DNA from 2 places in the Methylomonas rhizoryzae genome. Region 1 is predicted to be linked to the other one. Evidence: riboswitches for the same ligand, from Rfam matches in the RefSeq annotation. Region 1 holds a riboswitch; the other holds the start of a gene.
The links. Region 1 has a riboswitch for cyclic di-GMP ahead of F1E05_RS20220 (PEP-CTERM sorting domain-containing protein). Riboswitches for the same ligand answer to the same signal wherever they lie in the genome.
Positions count from the first base shown of each region.

Region 2: another riboswitch for cyclic di-GMP. It lies ahead of F1E05_RS07725 (CsgG/HfaB family protein); the one in region 1 lies ahead of F1E05_RS20220 (PEP-CTERM sorting domain-containing protein).

Region 1 is NZ_CP043929.1:1,528,488-1,536,463, forward strand. It holds gene F1E05_RS07100 (hypothetical protein) at 1-3,219, opposite strand, end outside; gene F1E05_RS07105 (hypothetical protein) at 3,291-3,614, opposite strand; gene F1E05_RS07110 (P-II family nitrogen regulator) at 3,694-4,032, opposite strand; gene F1E05_RS07115 (ammonium transporter) at 4,146-5,441, opposite strand; cyclic di-GMP riboswitch class I at 5,844-5,922, shown strand; gene F1E05_RS20220 (PEP-CTERM sorting domain-containing protein) at 5,960-6,724, shown strand; gene F1E05_RS07125 (type 2 periplasmic-binding domain-containing protein) at 6,800-7,976, shown strand, end outside.
Region 2 is NZ_CP043929.1:1,667,980-1,675,955, forward strand. It holds gene glmS (glutamine--fructose-6-phosphate transaminase (isomerizing)) at 1-1,266, shown strand, start outside; gene F1E05_RS07695 (hypothetical protein) at 1,578-1,769, opposite strand; gene F1E05_RS07705 (hypothetical protein) at 2,275-2,661, shown strand; gene F1E05_RS07710 (SOUL family heme-binding protein) at 2,643-3,260, opposite strand; gene F1E05_RS07715 (plasmid pRiA4b ORF-3 family protein) at 3,415-4,041, opposite strand; gene F1E05_RS07720 (DUF1993 domain-containing protein) at 4,177-4,686, shown strand; cyclic di-GMP riboswitch class I at 4,870-4,947, shown strand; gene F1E05_RS07725 (CsgG/HfaB family protein) at 5,099-5,779, shown strand; gene F1E05_RS07730 (DUF4810 domain-containing protein) at 5,859-6,230, shown strand; gene F1E05_RS07735 (DUF799 domain-containing protein) at 6,227-6,853, shown strand; gene F1E05_RS07740 (potassium-transporting ATPase subunit F) at 7,624-7,713, shown strand; gene kdpA (potassium-transporting ATPase subunit KdpA) at 7,713-7,976, shown strand, end outside.

The sequences.
Region 1 (7,976 bases):
GCGTTCGTCCGGAGTGCGGTGTATCGTCACCACGCCGCGATGAGCGCGGATGCCGAAACGATGCAGCGCGTCCTGTACCGTATCCGCCCAATAAAAAAACGGCGTGATGAAGGCCGGGGCGTTGGCAAACAAGGTGGCGTTGTAGCGTTCTATCATCCGGGCGATGTAACGTCGGTCGATATACAGCTCGGCGCGGGCGCCGATGCGTTCCCACAGCGGCCGGCCTTGCCAATAGCGGATGCCGCAATGGATCAACCACAACGCGAACAAGAACAGCACGGCGTCCAGGACGTGGGCGACGGTGGCGATGCCGGGTACGGTTTGCAACGGCGCGCTGAGCAGCGCGAACACCGGAATACCGAATACCGTGGCGATAGCGATATAGGCGGCGAACAGGGCATAGGCGCGCACGAACTCGATGGTGTTTTCGGCGCGGGCCTTGGCTTCGTGCTCCAGTGCTGCGCGGTCCGGCGAGTCTATCGGCTGTCCGGCGGCATTGCGGCCCACCCGGTTGGCGATTTCCACCTCATAGACCACGATTTGAAAATTGCGGAAGGCTTCCAAATCGGCCAGTTGCAAGTCGTGGCGTATTTCCGGTTTTTTCAGTCCTACCCTATCGCCTTGTTGCTGCAGCGCCTGCCGGGTTTCCAGTACCCTTTGCGCCAAATGCAGCAAGATTTCGGTCAGGACCGCGTGAGTGGCGACCGGAATCAAGGTGGCCGCTTCCGAACGACGTCGGCCGCAACTGCCGTCCGGCGCCCAATGGCTCAAATTGACGAAGGTGTTGGGCAATAAGGGGTCTTCGGGGTGGAAGCCTTGGCCCAGCGCTTGGGTCATGGAGTTTAAAAAACATTGACTCAGCACGAAGCAGCGTTCCGCGCCGGCCCATTCGCGTGCCTTACGAATAGCGGCCAAGGTCGATTGGGTTTGCGCCGAATTGCTGACCCCCAAAAACAGGGTTTGCGGGCTGTAGCGGCCGATACCTTCGCGGCGGGTGCGTTTCATTTCCTTCAACACATTGCCGGAGTTTTCCGCCCGAATGCGTAGACCCGGCAATATGGAATGGAGGGCCAGACTGAATTCCTGCACCAAATCCTGATTGAAGTCGACGCCGAACAACACCAGATCGTGCTTGTCCGGTTCGCGCGTTTCGTCTTGCAGGCGTTCGAGCAGCAAGTCGGCAAAATGTTGCATGGTGTCCCAGTTTTCCCCTTGCGGGGTGAAGGATTCCCTGATTCGCCGCAACACGTAGGGGATGTCTTTGATGTCTTTGCCGACGTCTTCGGTCGGGTTGACCTCGTGCCGGGTGTGACGGTCGATTTTCGGGTTGCCGTTGACGGCGAACCAATGGCAGAACTCGGCGTGAGCCGGTGCATTCAGGACGGTGCCGGCCGCAATGACCGGGGACAGCTCCAAATCGGCGTCGGCTTGGGCCCGGTCGTAAATGCGGATCGGATCTTGGCCGGGTTGCGGCCGGTATTCCACAGTGGCGAACTGACCGTCTTGCAAATAAATTTGCAGCGCATCGTCGTCGGCGTGGCCGTGCTGGAGCGCGCTGGTGACGCCCTGCGGTTCAGCGCTGCCGAAGATTTCGTTGCGGCTGCGGTTGTAACCGATCGAAAACGCTTGCGTCAGCGAGAACACGCCCAAGCGCGGTTCCAAGGTGCTGCACACCATCAAGGCGAATTCGCCGACCAGGTCGCGCGACGCCAGACGCATCACATAGGTCAGGTCGTGATGATAAAACGCGGTTTCGAAGCGGGCGATGAACTGGTCGAGCAGGTCGGCGGCAACCACGCCGTGGGCGCGTGTCCGCAATATCTCGCGTAGGCGTTGCTTGTGGCAATCTTTCAGGTCGGCAAGCGATTGGGCGGCGGGTTTCAGACAGCGCTCAGGGTTTTGGCTGCCCAGTTTGTTCAATTCGATGTCGATCTCTTCGGCCCAGTGCAGTAACGGGTTTAGGTTGAATTTACCGGCGACGATGTCGCGGTTGTAATCCAGGCCGGCCGTGAAATAGGCATAGCGCAGGGCTTTGTACGCCAGGCCTTGAGTGAAATGAAAGTCTAGCCATTCAGCTACGCTGCGCGAGTCGGAGTTGCCTTGGGAGGTGGTGACCGGCATCGCCGCCATAAATATCGCGCGCGCTTCCATCTGGCTGAAATAGTGCCGGAACGGTTTGGCGTTCAGGGTCAAATCCAAATGCACGCCGTCCATGTCGCCGTTGTGGGCAATCATGTTGAACACCTCGCCGTTGACGTTGTGCAAGCAGCCATTCACAACCTTGTGCTGAGTCATTTGCGCGAAATGTTCGTACCAATGCGGTTGGGCGTTGTGCCAATGGGTTGCGCCGCCGGTGGCATAGCGCAAATGCAGCAGGATTGCTTCGAAATCGCCGGCTTTGCCGTAGCCTTCGCGGCGGGCTTTGGTCAGCAGCGCCGACATTTTTCGGCAAACCACTTTGACGATGTCTTCGCGTTTGCCCTTGACCGCTTTGTCGAAAATGACGGACAAGGCATCCAAACGCTTGACGATGATGGAAAAGCCGCCGGATTGGCCGCCGCGGGTCGAGGCTTCCCGGGCCAGAATTCCCACCAGTTCCCGTAGCCGGTCGGAAACCAGCTGCGGTGACGATTTATCTTCGGGATCCAATCCGTAACGCACGGCGAAGGCCGGACCACAAGCCAGTGCGGCGGCCCGGCCGTAGAGCATGGCCCGGATGTCCGGCCACGAACACATCGCCAACAGTGCGGTAGCGTAAAAACAGGTCAGCACATACAGGTCGGCAACGAGTGGCAACGGCGAGACGTCCAATATCTCCGGCTGTCGCAGAACCGCAGCCGTCAACCCGCTCAAGTTCGCGGCGATGCCGCCGGCAGCGCCCAGTCTGCATTGCCATGCCGTCAGCTTGTCCAGTTCGATGTGCGGCGTTTGCGATACGCCCTGCGTAAGGTTGCCGCCGGGCAGTAGGCCGAGAATAAGTTTGTCGGCGGGAATGTTTTCCAGGATGACCGTGCGGCTCAAGTAGCGCGACGAACGGGTGGCGAGCGACAGTGCAAACGCATGGCCCAGCCCGTGTACCAGCAAATTCAGCAGCTTGAATAGTCGCCAAGGCCAAAGCAATAGCTCCAAGGCAATCATGGGTGCGCTTAGGGCAGCATTTACTACCCGGGCGCGGCGGTTGCAACGGCGGATGCCGATCGGCGGGATTTTGGCTTTCATTTGCGACCCCACATGCGAGATAACGGTTTTGCCGATGAGTGCGTTCCTTGGCGGCACTTGCAGTGCTTACATCAGGAACACAGCTCCTCGGCGCGTTTGTTGGCCGGAAACACTTGGCCGTCGGCGGTGACGCGCCACCGATAGCGAATTTCCATGGCTTTACTGACCATGTATGCGCGTTCGACTTCCAGCCCGTCGTCGGACGAATACACATGCCAGCCCAAGTCCCGTTGGCTGTGGCGGGCTTTTTGTTTCAACAAGTCGTCGATGTTTTCCCCGTTGACACAAGGCTGCGCCCTAACCAGATTGCCGGCGGCGTCGTCATCGGCGGCGGCCGTATGGCCTAGCGCTAGGCTGAGGGCGGCGGATAACAATACTTTCAAGCGGTATTTCATGAGTCGTCTCCGAATTCGGCGTTCACTGTAACTTAATAGTAATATCGAATCAATATCAATGTGCTTGCCGAATGCCTGGCTAAATGGCGTCTTCGCCGGTTTCGCCGGTGCGAATGCGCACGCTTTGCTCGATGGTGGTCACGAAAATTTTGCCGTCGCCGATTTTGCCGGTTCGGGCCGATTTGAGGATGGCTTCGACCGCGCGTTCCACCATATCGTCGGGTACGGCCAGTTCAAGCTTGGTTTTGGGGACGAAATCCACGCGGTACTCGGCGCCGCGGTATAGTTCGGTGTGGCCTTTTTGCCGTCCGAATCCGCGCACGTCGCTCAAGGTCAGGCCTAATACGCCGATTTGCGACAAGGCATCCCGGACTTCCTCGGTTTTAAACGGTTTAATAATGGCGGTGATTAATTTCATGCGGACTCCATTAGCTATGGCGAAAAGCGTTGACAGTCGGCCATCCCCGCGCGGAAGCGAGCAGGCTGGCGCCATTCGGTCGATAGTGCGATTTCGGCGGGTCGGAACGGAGACTAAAAGTTGTAGCCTTGTTCGTTGTGCTGGGAAATGTCCAAACCTTCAGTCTCCTCGTTGGCGGATACCCGCAGCCCCAGAGTCATGTCCAGCCCTTTCAAAATCAAAAAACTGATGCCGGCGCTCCAGATCAGCACGCTAGCGACCGCAATCGCTTGCACGGTCAGTTGGCCGGCGATGCCGTTTTCGCTGAGTATGCCGATGCCGCCTAAGGCCTCGTGGGTCAGCACGGCGGTCAATAAAGAACCGACGATGCCGCCGACGCCGTGAATCGCGAATACGTCCAGGGTGTCGTCTATCGCGAAGCGGCGTTTGATCATATGAAGCGTCAGAAAACACAAACCGCCGGCCAAGGCGCCGACCAGCAAGCCGCCCAAAGGCGAGATGAAGCCGGCGGAGGGAGCGATCATGCCCAGCCCGGCGACCATGCCGGTAATCAAGCCCAGGCCGCTGGGTTTGCCGAACCGCAGCCATTCGCTGGCCATCCAGGCCAGCGAGCCGGCCGCCGCGCTCATATGGGTGGACAGCATCGCTACACCGGCGGCGCCGTTGGCCATCAAGGCGCTGCCGGCGCTGAAGCCGTGCCAGCCTACCCAAAGGATGCCGGCACCGGTAGCGGTCATGGTCAGGTTGTGCGGCGGCATCGGCACACGCGGAAAGCCGCGGCGAGCGCCCAGCATCATCGCGCCAATCAACGCGCCGGTACCGCCGGCCACGTGCACCACGATGCCGCCGGCAAAGTCCATCACGCCCAATTTGGCCAGCCAGCCGCCGCCCCAAATCCAATGACAGACCGGCACGTAGATCAACAGCTCCCACAGGCCGACGAACCATAACAGGCTGGAAAACCTCATCCTTTCGGCAATGCCGCCGACGATCAGTGCCGGCGCGAAAATCGCGAAGGTCAGGTGATACATGCAAAATACGGTTTCCGGCAGATTATCTTTTAGCGTGTCGGCGTTCATGTTCAACAGGGTCAGGCGCGATAAGCCGCCTATCAGCGAATTCCAGCTACCGCCGTCGCTGAGCGCCAAGCTGTAACCGGCGAACAGCCAGATTACCGAGACCAATGCGGTCACGGCAAAACAGTGCATCAACACCGAAAGCACGTTTTTGGTGCGAACTAGGCCGCCGTAAAACAGGGCCAGTCCCGGCACCGTCATAAACAACACCAAGCCGGAGGCCGTTAAAATCCACGCGGTATCAGCACCGTTCAATTCATCTGCGGCGGCGGACAGCGGCCAGCCGGCGGCAGTGGCAAGCGCGATTGCGACATAAGCGGTGCGAGTAGTCATACGGTCTCCAAGCGGCGTAAGCGCACAGTAATGGTGCGAATGCCCGGTATGATGATCTACTTTGGGGCAAATGGCAAACTAATTTCGATTCGATCTCGTGCTGTTCGGTTCCATTCTTACCATCGGCGTCGGCAATGTATTACGTTTTACACAACGTTAATCCACTTGTAACTGAAAGCTCTCATTTGCTCTGGAAAAATATGCGCAAACACCAAGCGCTGTTGCAGCGCTGGATGTAAGGCATTTGCCGAGTGCAGGGAGAGTCGGCAAGGGAATAGGGATGGCACGTCCGGGGTAGGGCGAGGGAAGAGGTAGGGAGTAGGTTGGATGCGGTTCGTTTTATGGTAGCGGGGAAAGGCCGCGTTGTTTATCTGTTAGATAATTCGGCCCGCGATTTAAGGAGTGTGTAAAAGCCAAACCCGCCGCGAGGCGGGGACGGAAAGTTACAGGTCTTGCCCGGCAAGACGGCTGAACTGTCACCTCGTGTCTACGACTTTTTCAAACATGAGGAAATAGCAATGTTCAAATTTACAAAATTGGCGGTAGCGATGGCGATGCTGGCAGGTGCCGGCGCAGCGAACGCTAGCGTCATGTACTACGACGGCGGTAACAACGAAGCGTATTTGTCAGCTTACGACTGGACCACCGGTAAAACCTTCACGTTGGATACCGGTATTACTTACGACGAATTGGTGGCTAACCAGTTCAATACGTCTTACGCGTTGAATTACGATCTTAGCAACGATCCGAATTGGCAAAATTTCATTACCGGCGCCAACACCAGTGTAATCAAATACGTGGTTGCGGTCGGTAACTCGGTAGGTTTGGGCGCAGCCATCACCATGGACGGACCGCTGTACCCGACCGCCGGCGAAGACTACGGCATTTTCTGGGGTTCTAGTGTTGCATCCGCCATCGAAGGGCACGCGATCGATGTGAATGCCGGTTTAGTACAAGACCGCAACTTGAACGATACCAAATTGTCGTTGGACACCGATTCGCCGATGACCGGTCAGCACGGCTATGCCGACTCCATTTGGGGTAGCTGGATCCAAGATCCGCAAGTGGCTTATGGCGAATCTGTGGCCTTTCAATTGGGTGTGATGGACATCGTAGTCAATCCGGGCGACAACCTCACCAGCACCTTTGTGCAAAGATGGACTTTGGCCGGCAACAGCCTGACCTTCGAAGCACCTGCCGCCGTGCCGGTCCCAGGCGCGGTCTGGTTGTTCGGTACCGGCCTGCTGGGCCTGCTGGGCGCTCGCCGCAAAGCCAACGCGTAATTGCCTGAAGCCATTCCCCAAACAGCGGGGAATGGCCGCTTTCCTACCTTCAAAACTTTCATAGTGAGAAAAGTCATGAAAAACGTAGTATTGGGCGCTGCGGTTGCAGCTGCCTTGTTTGGCGGTGCGGCGCAAGCCGACGTTACTCTGGATGGCAACGGCAAAGTGGTTGTCACTCCGGCCAACACCTACGAAATTTATTTGTCCGGCGCCTCCGCGGCCTTGGAGTACATCGAGCATTTGTCTACCAGCACCACGGTAACCGCTGCCGAGCGCTTGTGCGACAGCACCAAACCGGTGTTTAAATTCAAAGACAACGGTTCGGGTAAAGACCAGGACGCTTACCTGTGTAGTTTGAACCCGCTGAACCCGCAATTGGTCGGTCTGGCCGGCGGCAAAACCAATTTGATGATTTACAAACGCAGCAAAGGCGGTTCTGCGTTCGGCGTATCGCCCATCATCGCCGAAGCCAAAGGCGCCAGTGCGAGCATCCAATTTTTGAACGTAGACCCCAGCATTTGTAGCGTACCGTCTCCGGCGCCGGCTGCCGGCGTGTTGAGTACCTCTACCTGTACTTATTCCGAAACTACCGTCGGCCAGTATCAATCCAAGGTGCCGGATTTCGGTATCTCCGACGTCGACCCGGAACAATTCCGCGGTGTTAACACCCCCAGCGGATTCGAGGCAATCAGCGCAAGCGACGTGAACTTCCTGAACGTCGAATCCGCCGGCGGCCAAGTATTCGGCATAGGCGCTACCTTGAAATTCCGCAACGCGCTGCAAGAAGCCCAGTTCGGCGTCGGCAACGCCTGCGTGGGTTCGGAAACAGAGGCCTGTATGCCCAGCCTGACCCGCGATCAAATCGCCAGCATCCTGACCGGCAAAATCGATAGCTGGCAAGACCTGAAAATCGGCACCTCCAACGTCTTCGCCAATGCCAGCGCCGCGTATAAACCGACCGGTTTCACCGGCCATCGCGTGCACGTTTGCACCCGTACCGACGGTTCCGGTACCAAAGCGCAAATGGGCATCAATTTCTTGAATTATCCTTGCGCCTCCGCCGCGACCGCGCCTAAAGCCGGTAACACGAGCGTTCCGGAAGTGGTAGCCGAAACTAAAGTTCACCAAATGTCATCCTCGGGTACCGTGTCCGAATGCATGGGCGAACTGGACTCAGGGTCCAACACCATCGGCAGCGCATTCAACAACACCTACGGTACCCGTTGGGCTATCGGCATTCAAGGCTTGGAGA
Region 2 (7,976 bases), 140 kb from region 1:
TTCATCGCCTCCGATATTGCCGCGTTGCTGCCGGTGACCCAGCGATTCATCTTCCTGGAAGAAGGCGACATTGCCGAGTTGACCATCAACGGCGCGACTATTTTCGATCAAAGCGGCCGCCGCGTGGTGCGTCCGGTCATCGAAAGCCAACTGAAAGCCGATTCGGTGGACAAAGGCAAGTACCGCCATTACATGCTTAAAGAGATCCACGAGCAGTCGTGGGCGATTTCCGAAACCCTGGAAGGCCGCTTTATCGATAACCGCTTGTTGGATACTGCGTTCGGTCACAACGCAGCGCAGGTGTTCGATCACATCAAATCCGTGTTGATATTGGCTTGCGGCACCAGCTATCACGCCGGCTTGGTAGCGCGTTACTGGTTGGAAAAACATGCCCGCGTGCCGTGTGCCATCGAAGTTGCCAGCGAATTTCGCTACCGCAACCCGGTGATTTCCCCGGATACTTTGGTGGTAACCATCTCTCAATCCGGCGAAACCGCCGACACCTTGGCCGCATTGCAGGAAGCCAAACAACTCGGCGTCAAACATTCGCTGGTGATTTGCAACGTGCCGGAAAGTTCGCTGGTACGAGAATCCGATCTGGTGTTGATGACCCGCGCCGGTCCGGAAATCGGCGTCGCCTCGACCAAGGCCTTTACTACGCAATTGGTGGCATTGTTGATGTTGCTGATCGCGGTCGGCCGTCGTTTTCAGCTTAGCAAGGAGTTGGAAAATCAAATCGTTTCCGAACTGTTCGCGCTGCCCGGCAACATCGAAAAAGTATTGAAGCTGGACGAAGCCATAGAAGTGTTGTCGCAGCGTTTCGCCGATAAACACAACGCGCTGTTTCTGGGGCGCGGTACGCATTACCCGATTGCAATGGAGGGAGCGTTAAAGCTCAAGGAAATTTCCTACATCCACGCCGAAGCTTATCCGGCCGGCGAATTGAAGCACGGCCCCTTGGCGTTGATAGATGCGGAGATGCCGGTCGTCACCGTAGCGCCGAACAACACGTTGTTGGAAAAACTGAAATCCAATATCCAGGAAGTTAGCGCGCGCGGCGGACAATTGATCGTGTTCATGGACGAAACTTTGGCCGAAACCGGCGGCGACAACGTGCAAATCATCAAAATGCCCAGCGTCGCCAACATGGTTTCACCTATCATTTATACGATTCCGTTGCAACTTTTGTCCTACCACGTCGCCGTGCTCAAAGGCACGGATGTCGACCAGCCGCGCAACTTGGCGAAATCAGTGACGGTGGAATAGGGAATTAGCAAACCGACTAGGTTTGTGTTGCGAGAATAAAGTCATAAAAATTGGTTCTACCAGCCGTGCTCCTTAAAGGGCTACGGCTGGTGTAAGCGCATGCGCTCTAATGCCTATCGCTGTATTGGCAGTATTTGATATCTATAATTGGTTTCACGTAAGCTCAGGATATTGGGCGGATACTTAACAGCGCCTAGAGCTAACCTTCCTATCGCCGGAACTCTTCCTCCCAGAACGAAATGTGACAAAGTAGAATTAATAACCTTACAAAACTCGTTAGGTATTCAAAGGCCACACGCTTCTATCTGAAATCAATGCGCCGACGGCAGTTCAGGACTCCGCCAAGCCTCCAATACAAAGGCAGCCAATTCGGTAACGCATAAGCGAATGAGCTGAAAAACGGCGATCAGCAGAATGGCAGCAGAAAAAAGCACGGTTATAGCTACTAATAAAACTTTCATAAAGCCCTCCATCAAACCAGTCATGTTGGCGATGGCGCGCATTCTTTCAGTTTTTATTCAAATTTCAAGTCGATACGGCGCAACAAGCTGTTGCGTGACTAAGGCGATTCCGCTCACTTCAATGGGTTGGCTGACAAACTTGAGGTGAAATATTTTTTGGAAATGACCTTGTACAAGACGCAACCTTACAGGCACCGACTGGCCGGTGATTAATTGCAGTCCAATCGACAAACCCGCGCGGGTTCAACGCCCTTACAGAACGTTGGCGACCACCCAGTAAATCGCGGCTATTTCCAGAACCAGTGGTAGAAGATAAAAAAAGGGATGCCGCACTCTGGTCGACAATAGCGTTCCCCTTATCCGACCGGGCTTTGGCGGAAAGGAAGGATTGGCGACGTAGGCCGAATCACAGTCCTCTGATGGCGCCGTATAAACGCTACTGATAAAGCAATCGTCATTGTCGAAGATTGAATTAAAGACATCATCCAACTTTTTTTGGTTGTCGAATAAGCTATTTAAAACCAAGGGATCGATAGCGGTAGCTGACATGACACAAATCTCTGATTGTTTCGTTCAAGGTCAGGCTAACGAACTCGCGAAAATTATTCCGGGAACATTGTCATGTTCTGATGAAAAGATCAGGCTTCCTCCTATTGCCGGCGGAGAGCTTCAAGCTGGTGATCCAAAATTGATAAACCGCTGCGGCGCTTGCTTCAGCAACGTCGAAAGGGTAAAACCGTCCCCCATCACACACAAAACAGCTCCTCGATTGTGGGTTTGGCGATTGGGAAAAAAGCACAATCGCGTCGTTTGCCAATGCAAGCTTCATTTCGCGCAGCAACGCCTCAAGCGTTCTGATTTCTTGATTCGAGCTTACTGCCGTGGGCAACCAGCAAACAATGAAGGCATAGCGGCTTATTCAATGTCGACATGAATTTCGTTGCGGCGCAGCATGGGTAATGTCCACGGCGGATCGTAGGCTGCTGAGCGTGCTGAAGAAATCGGCTTGAATGATTGTTGGTTTAGCCATTCCAGCAATTTTTGACTGTTGCGGGTAATGGCTCCTTCGCTCAGCGATCCGCTGTATTGCAGAACGGCCACTTTTTTTGCCGGTAGCTGATGCAACTCGACGTGGGTGTCGAGCGGAATCGGCAAGGTCTCCAGGCTATAGCCCGCGGGCATGACGAATGACATGCGCCACAGTCGCCCGTCGGTTTGTTGCAGCACCGGCGCGGTCATTGCAATTTCTTCGCCTTCTGCTTCGCGAAGCACCGGCGTGGTCATCACCACTTTTTCTCGACGGGTATTGCCGCCGAAAATATAGCCGGCCAGCCGCTTGAAACCGATACTACCCGCTTCCGGGTAGTCGGCGGCGGCGAGGGTTTCGGCCACCAATAGGGAGGGGTAAGCGCGTATTTCGAACTCGCCATCCCGCAACAGGACTTGGTATTCGGGCTCCGGCGCATTTCTAATGCCCATCACGCTACATCCGGCCAGCCAAAGTCCCGACAACAGGGAAACTATTTTTTTCATTGCTTGGGTCATCCTTCATTCATTATCACATGTGACATTGGCCGTGTTGCCAAGGTTTCCCGACTCATAGGCTACCCAGTGATTTTCAAACTCGAGCAAACCATGAAATCTGAAAGGTGTCGGGAGATAACTGCTCGGCAAACATCAGAAGTTGTTATTTGCCGCCCCACCGGTTAAACAAAATCCGCATGATTGCCGCGTTAGCCAATCGCCGATCAAATCGCTCCGGGTCAAATTCGCCATCAGCCCATGCACGTAAATATGCGGCTTCTTCAGAATCCGGTCCTTCCTGCAATACTTCCAGAAAATCGGCATAACCCTCAGGGCCGCCGACATCTTCCGGTGGGCAGGCGCGTGCCCCATCCAACACCCAGGCGCCACCTTTGGGATCGTTATCTAAATTTTTTCGAATGTCTTCCACGGTGACCAGATGTTCCCAGTTATCGCCCAGATCATAGCGATAGAGCATGGTGTCGTTGGTGGCCAGCAAGCGATTCAGATAGGCTTTGCGCTCGTCCAACAGTCCCAGGTCATCTTCGGGATCGGGTAGCGCGTAGATTTGGTCCCGAATTTTAAATTGGTGTAAGTGATAGTCACTCCAGCCAAAGGCAGCCTGAATAAAGTGGTGGAGTTTCGCCAAGCTGACACGGCCATCGACTTCCAGCCTTCGCCATACCGGCGGACGTATTTCACTGGGCCGTAGCTCGATATGCAAGGTGTATAAGCACGGTTGGCTTGTGCTGCTGGCGTGTTTTTTACCGACGGGCTTTTGTTCGGCCATAGCAAATCTCAATAAAAGTCATGCGCTGTAGTTTAACCTCAAGGCAGCCAAATGCGATTTCGCATGTTGTCGCGCGTTTTGATAAAGCGGCTTACACTACGCGCTTGAATGATTCACCCGCTCAGGAGCCTTCAGATGTCTTTGTCGATGTACGTTATTACAGTTTCCCCGATCATTCGCAGTCTGACGCAATTACGACAGATTTTGGAAAAAGCGTCCGATTATGCGGAGGTTAAGAAGATTGATCCATCGGTGTTGATCAACGCACGTCTATATCCCGATATGTACCCATTGAAGCGCCAAGTGCAGATTGCCAGCGATGTCGCCAAGGGTGCCGTTTCCCGATTAGCCGGACAAGAACCGCCCAAATTTGACGATGTTGAAAACTCTCTTCTTGAGTTGATCGAGCGCGTTGATAAAACGCTGGCACATATCCATTCGTTTACGGCTGAGCAAATTGATGGTGCTGAAGCCAATACCATCTTGCTACCCAGGCATGACCGGACATCGACCTTTACCGGCTTAACCTACCTGACAGACTTCGTGCTGCCAAATATTTATTTCCACGTCACAATCACCTATGCCATTCTGCGACATAACGGGTTAGAAATCGGCAAGAACGATTATTTGAGCGATGTGGGGTGATTCGATACGGTTATTCGTTTGGCATGGCTAGCGATGCTATTTTTCGGCCATAAGTGACCGGATCATTTGCCAAATAGCGGCTATCCGCATGTCGAAATTGGCTAGTTTCAGAAAACCACTGTCATTAGATGTAGATAAAAACACGCAGTAGAATACCTAATAACTTTGTGGTAGAAATCACAAAACACGAGCGGCTAAACCTCTCGTGAGGTAGGGGCGGAAAGTCGCGGGTTCCTAAATTCGGAAAGCCGGAATGCCGAATTCGACGTCGTTAACGTCATTTTTGGTAGTCCGGCTTTTTACTGCCGAATTGAAAGCCTGGCGATTCACACGCTAGCTATTGAACCGTTTTAGATTCATGTTATTTATCCGGCTGGCTTTTGTGCTAGCCACTGACTCCAAAGGTAACCGTATGAAATATGCCTTCGCACTGGTATTGACAGCCTCATTGATCAGCTTTACCGGTTGTGTAAGTCGAGACATCCATGAAGCCGTCGAAGACCGCGGCCCGCAAGTGGCCTTTGCACCGTTGCCGCAAGCCAGCCGCCTGACGGTGGCGGTGTCCCGGTTTACCAACGAATCGGTCTATGGCAGCGGCTTGTTTACCGATCAATCCGGCGATCGGATTGGCAAGCAGGCGGCCGATTTGTTGTCGCGCCATCTGATGGCGACCCAGCATTTCAATGTCGTGGAGCGGCAGGACATCAGCAAACTCAAATCCGAAGCCGAATTGATGGGCAAGAGCGAACCGGAATTCAAACAAAATCTGCTCGGCGTCGATGCCTTGATCATGGGCTCGGTGGTGGAGTTGGGTCGCGATACCACCGGCGGTGTCTGGCTGATCGGTAAGGAAAAAACCCAACGGGCGCGGGCGCGGGTGGTGTTGCGCTTGGTCGATCCGAAAACCGGCCAAGTGTTCTATAGCCAGGAAGGCAGCGGCGAAGCGTCGATCTCCTCGACCGCGACGCTGGGATTTGGCGGCACGGCAGGCTTTGATTCGACGCTGGAAGGCAAGGCCATCGATGCGGCCATTGTGAATATGATCAACAACGTGGTCAGTACCTTGGAAGCACGCGGCAAAGCCCAGCCGTAAACCTTTCAAAGTAGGGAAGCGGATGATGCTTAACCGTCGAGGGACAAGGTATGTTGGTGAGTGCGCTAAAAGAATCGTCATGCTGTTGGTGCTTTCCGGTTGCGCGCCGCAAGGCTTGTTTTATTGGGGGGACTACGAAAGCAGTCTCTACGAACGCTATGTCGACAATAACAGTCAGCATACCGATGCCTATTTGCGCGATACGATTACTGCAGCCGAGCAGCATCAGCGCCGCGTGCCGCCGGGTGTGTATGCCGACTACGGTTTTTTATTGTACACCCGCGGCGATAAAGCCAGCGCCATCGCCTACTTTCAGAAAGAACGCACGCTGTATCCGGAATCCACGGCGTTGATGAACAAATTGATCGAGAAAATTCAGCAGCAGGGAAAAACGCCGGAGCCGAACAGCGAAACCGCCGTACTTCCCACGCAACAGCGGGCCGCGCCATGAGAATTGGGTTTAGTCTGTTAATCGTCTGCCTGTTGCAAGCGTGCGTCGCGCCGCAGCATCTTAATTTGGACGCGTTTTATGCACATCCGCCCCGTTCGATCGTGGTGGTGCCGGTGGTCAACGAGTCGCCGGAAGTAACCGCCAATTCGGTTTTCATTACCACTATCACTCAACCGCTGGCCGAACGCGGCTATTACGTGTTTCCGGTGTATTTGACCGACATGATTCTGCGCGATTTCGGGCTGGTAGAAGCGGGACATATTCACTTATTACCGGCCGAACGCTTCTACGACCTGTTCGGCGCCGACGCGGTGCTGTTGGTGACGATCAGGGATTGGAGTACCAAGTATTTGGTACTGGCGTCGTCGGTCGTAGTGGAAATGGAATATGTCCTGAAAGACACCAGGACCGGCACCGTGCTTTGGCATAACCAGCAAACTTATGCACAGAGTTCCGGTGGCAGCGATCCTATCGCGATGGCGATTTCAGCGGCAATCAATGCCCTGATCACCGATTATTTGCCATTGGCCAGGCAAGCCAATTTCATGGCGTTCCAACCGCCAAAGGGTCTTCCCGCCGGGCCTTACCATCCGGAGTATCAACAAGACAAAGGCAAGTTTTGAGGGTTTGCAAGGAAGTACTTTTCAAAAACCTTACCCTGGATGCCGGATAGGGCGATGGCTTGGCCAATCCGAGTTGCAGTCTTGCCTGAGCGCCGGCATCTGTAGTTCCTAACGCGTCCGGGTTTCCAAGCGATTGGTTGCCTGAATCGGCGGCATTCAGACCTGTTCGGCTCGGCGGTCCAAGGCGCTAATGCTCAATTCCCTAGTTTTGTCGAAGATGCCTAACAGGGCGCAGTTATTATTCCGACACTGCAACCTAACCCGGCAGACCGGCTTACCCCGGCCAAATTCATCGCAACGTTCTGTTGGAATGTTTTGCGGAGTTAAAATCAAGGCGTTATCTGCTTGAACCTGCCGCTCCTGGTGTGTGTGATAGTGATAAGGATGTCGGGTATTTCGGACACCGCTCGATTGCACGCGCAGCAGCCTTTGATCGCATTCACGTCGGTAATTTCACACCCCTTAATTATTGACTGGACAATTCGTTAATCAACCTTTGCCCCCAATACCTTGGGTTTGCGGCATTTTTTACCATGGGCGCTGCGTCGGTTCAGCAGCTGGGGCGCTGAAACTTTTATCTGTTCTTTACAACCGTCGTTCATTTTTTTACGACATTTTTATCGGCTAATCCTTATATTGACCATCCGTTAAAGCTTTCAATCTTGTGATTAGGAGAATCCGATGGATGTCCTCTATTTATTGTTAACGGCGGTCTTCTTCATCGCTAGTGTATTTTTAGTAACGGGATGCGGCGCACTCGGGGAGCAAGCATGAGCTGGATTTATCTGTTAAGCGGCGGGCTGGCCTTGGCCGTGTTTGTCTATCTGCTGGTCGCGCTGTTTTACCCGGAGAAATTCTGATGAACGGACCGGGTTTTTTGCAAATCGCTAGTTATCTGATCGCGTTGATTGCACTAGCCAAACCGCTGGGCAGTTATATGGCGCGAGTTTACCAGGACGAGTCGGTCGGATTGAACCGCTGGTTCGCCGGTGTCGAGCGGCTGTGTTACCGTCTGAGCGGGGTCGATCCCGAGCAAGACATGCGCTGGCAGCAGTATGCCTGGGCGGCCTTGGCCTTCAACCTATTCGGCTTGCTGGCTGTCTATCTGTTGCAACGCTTTCAA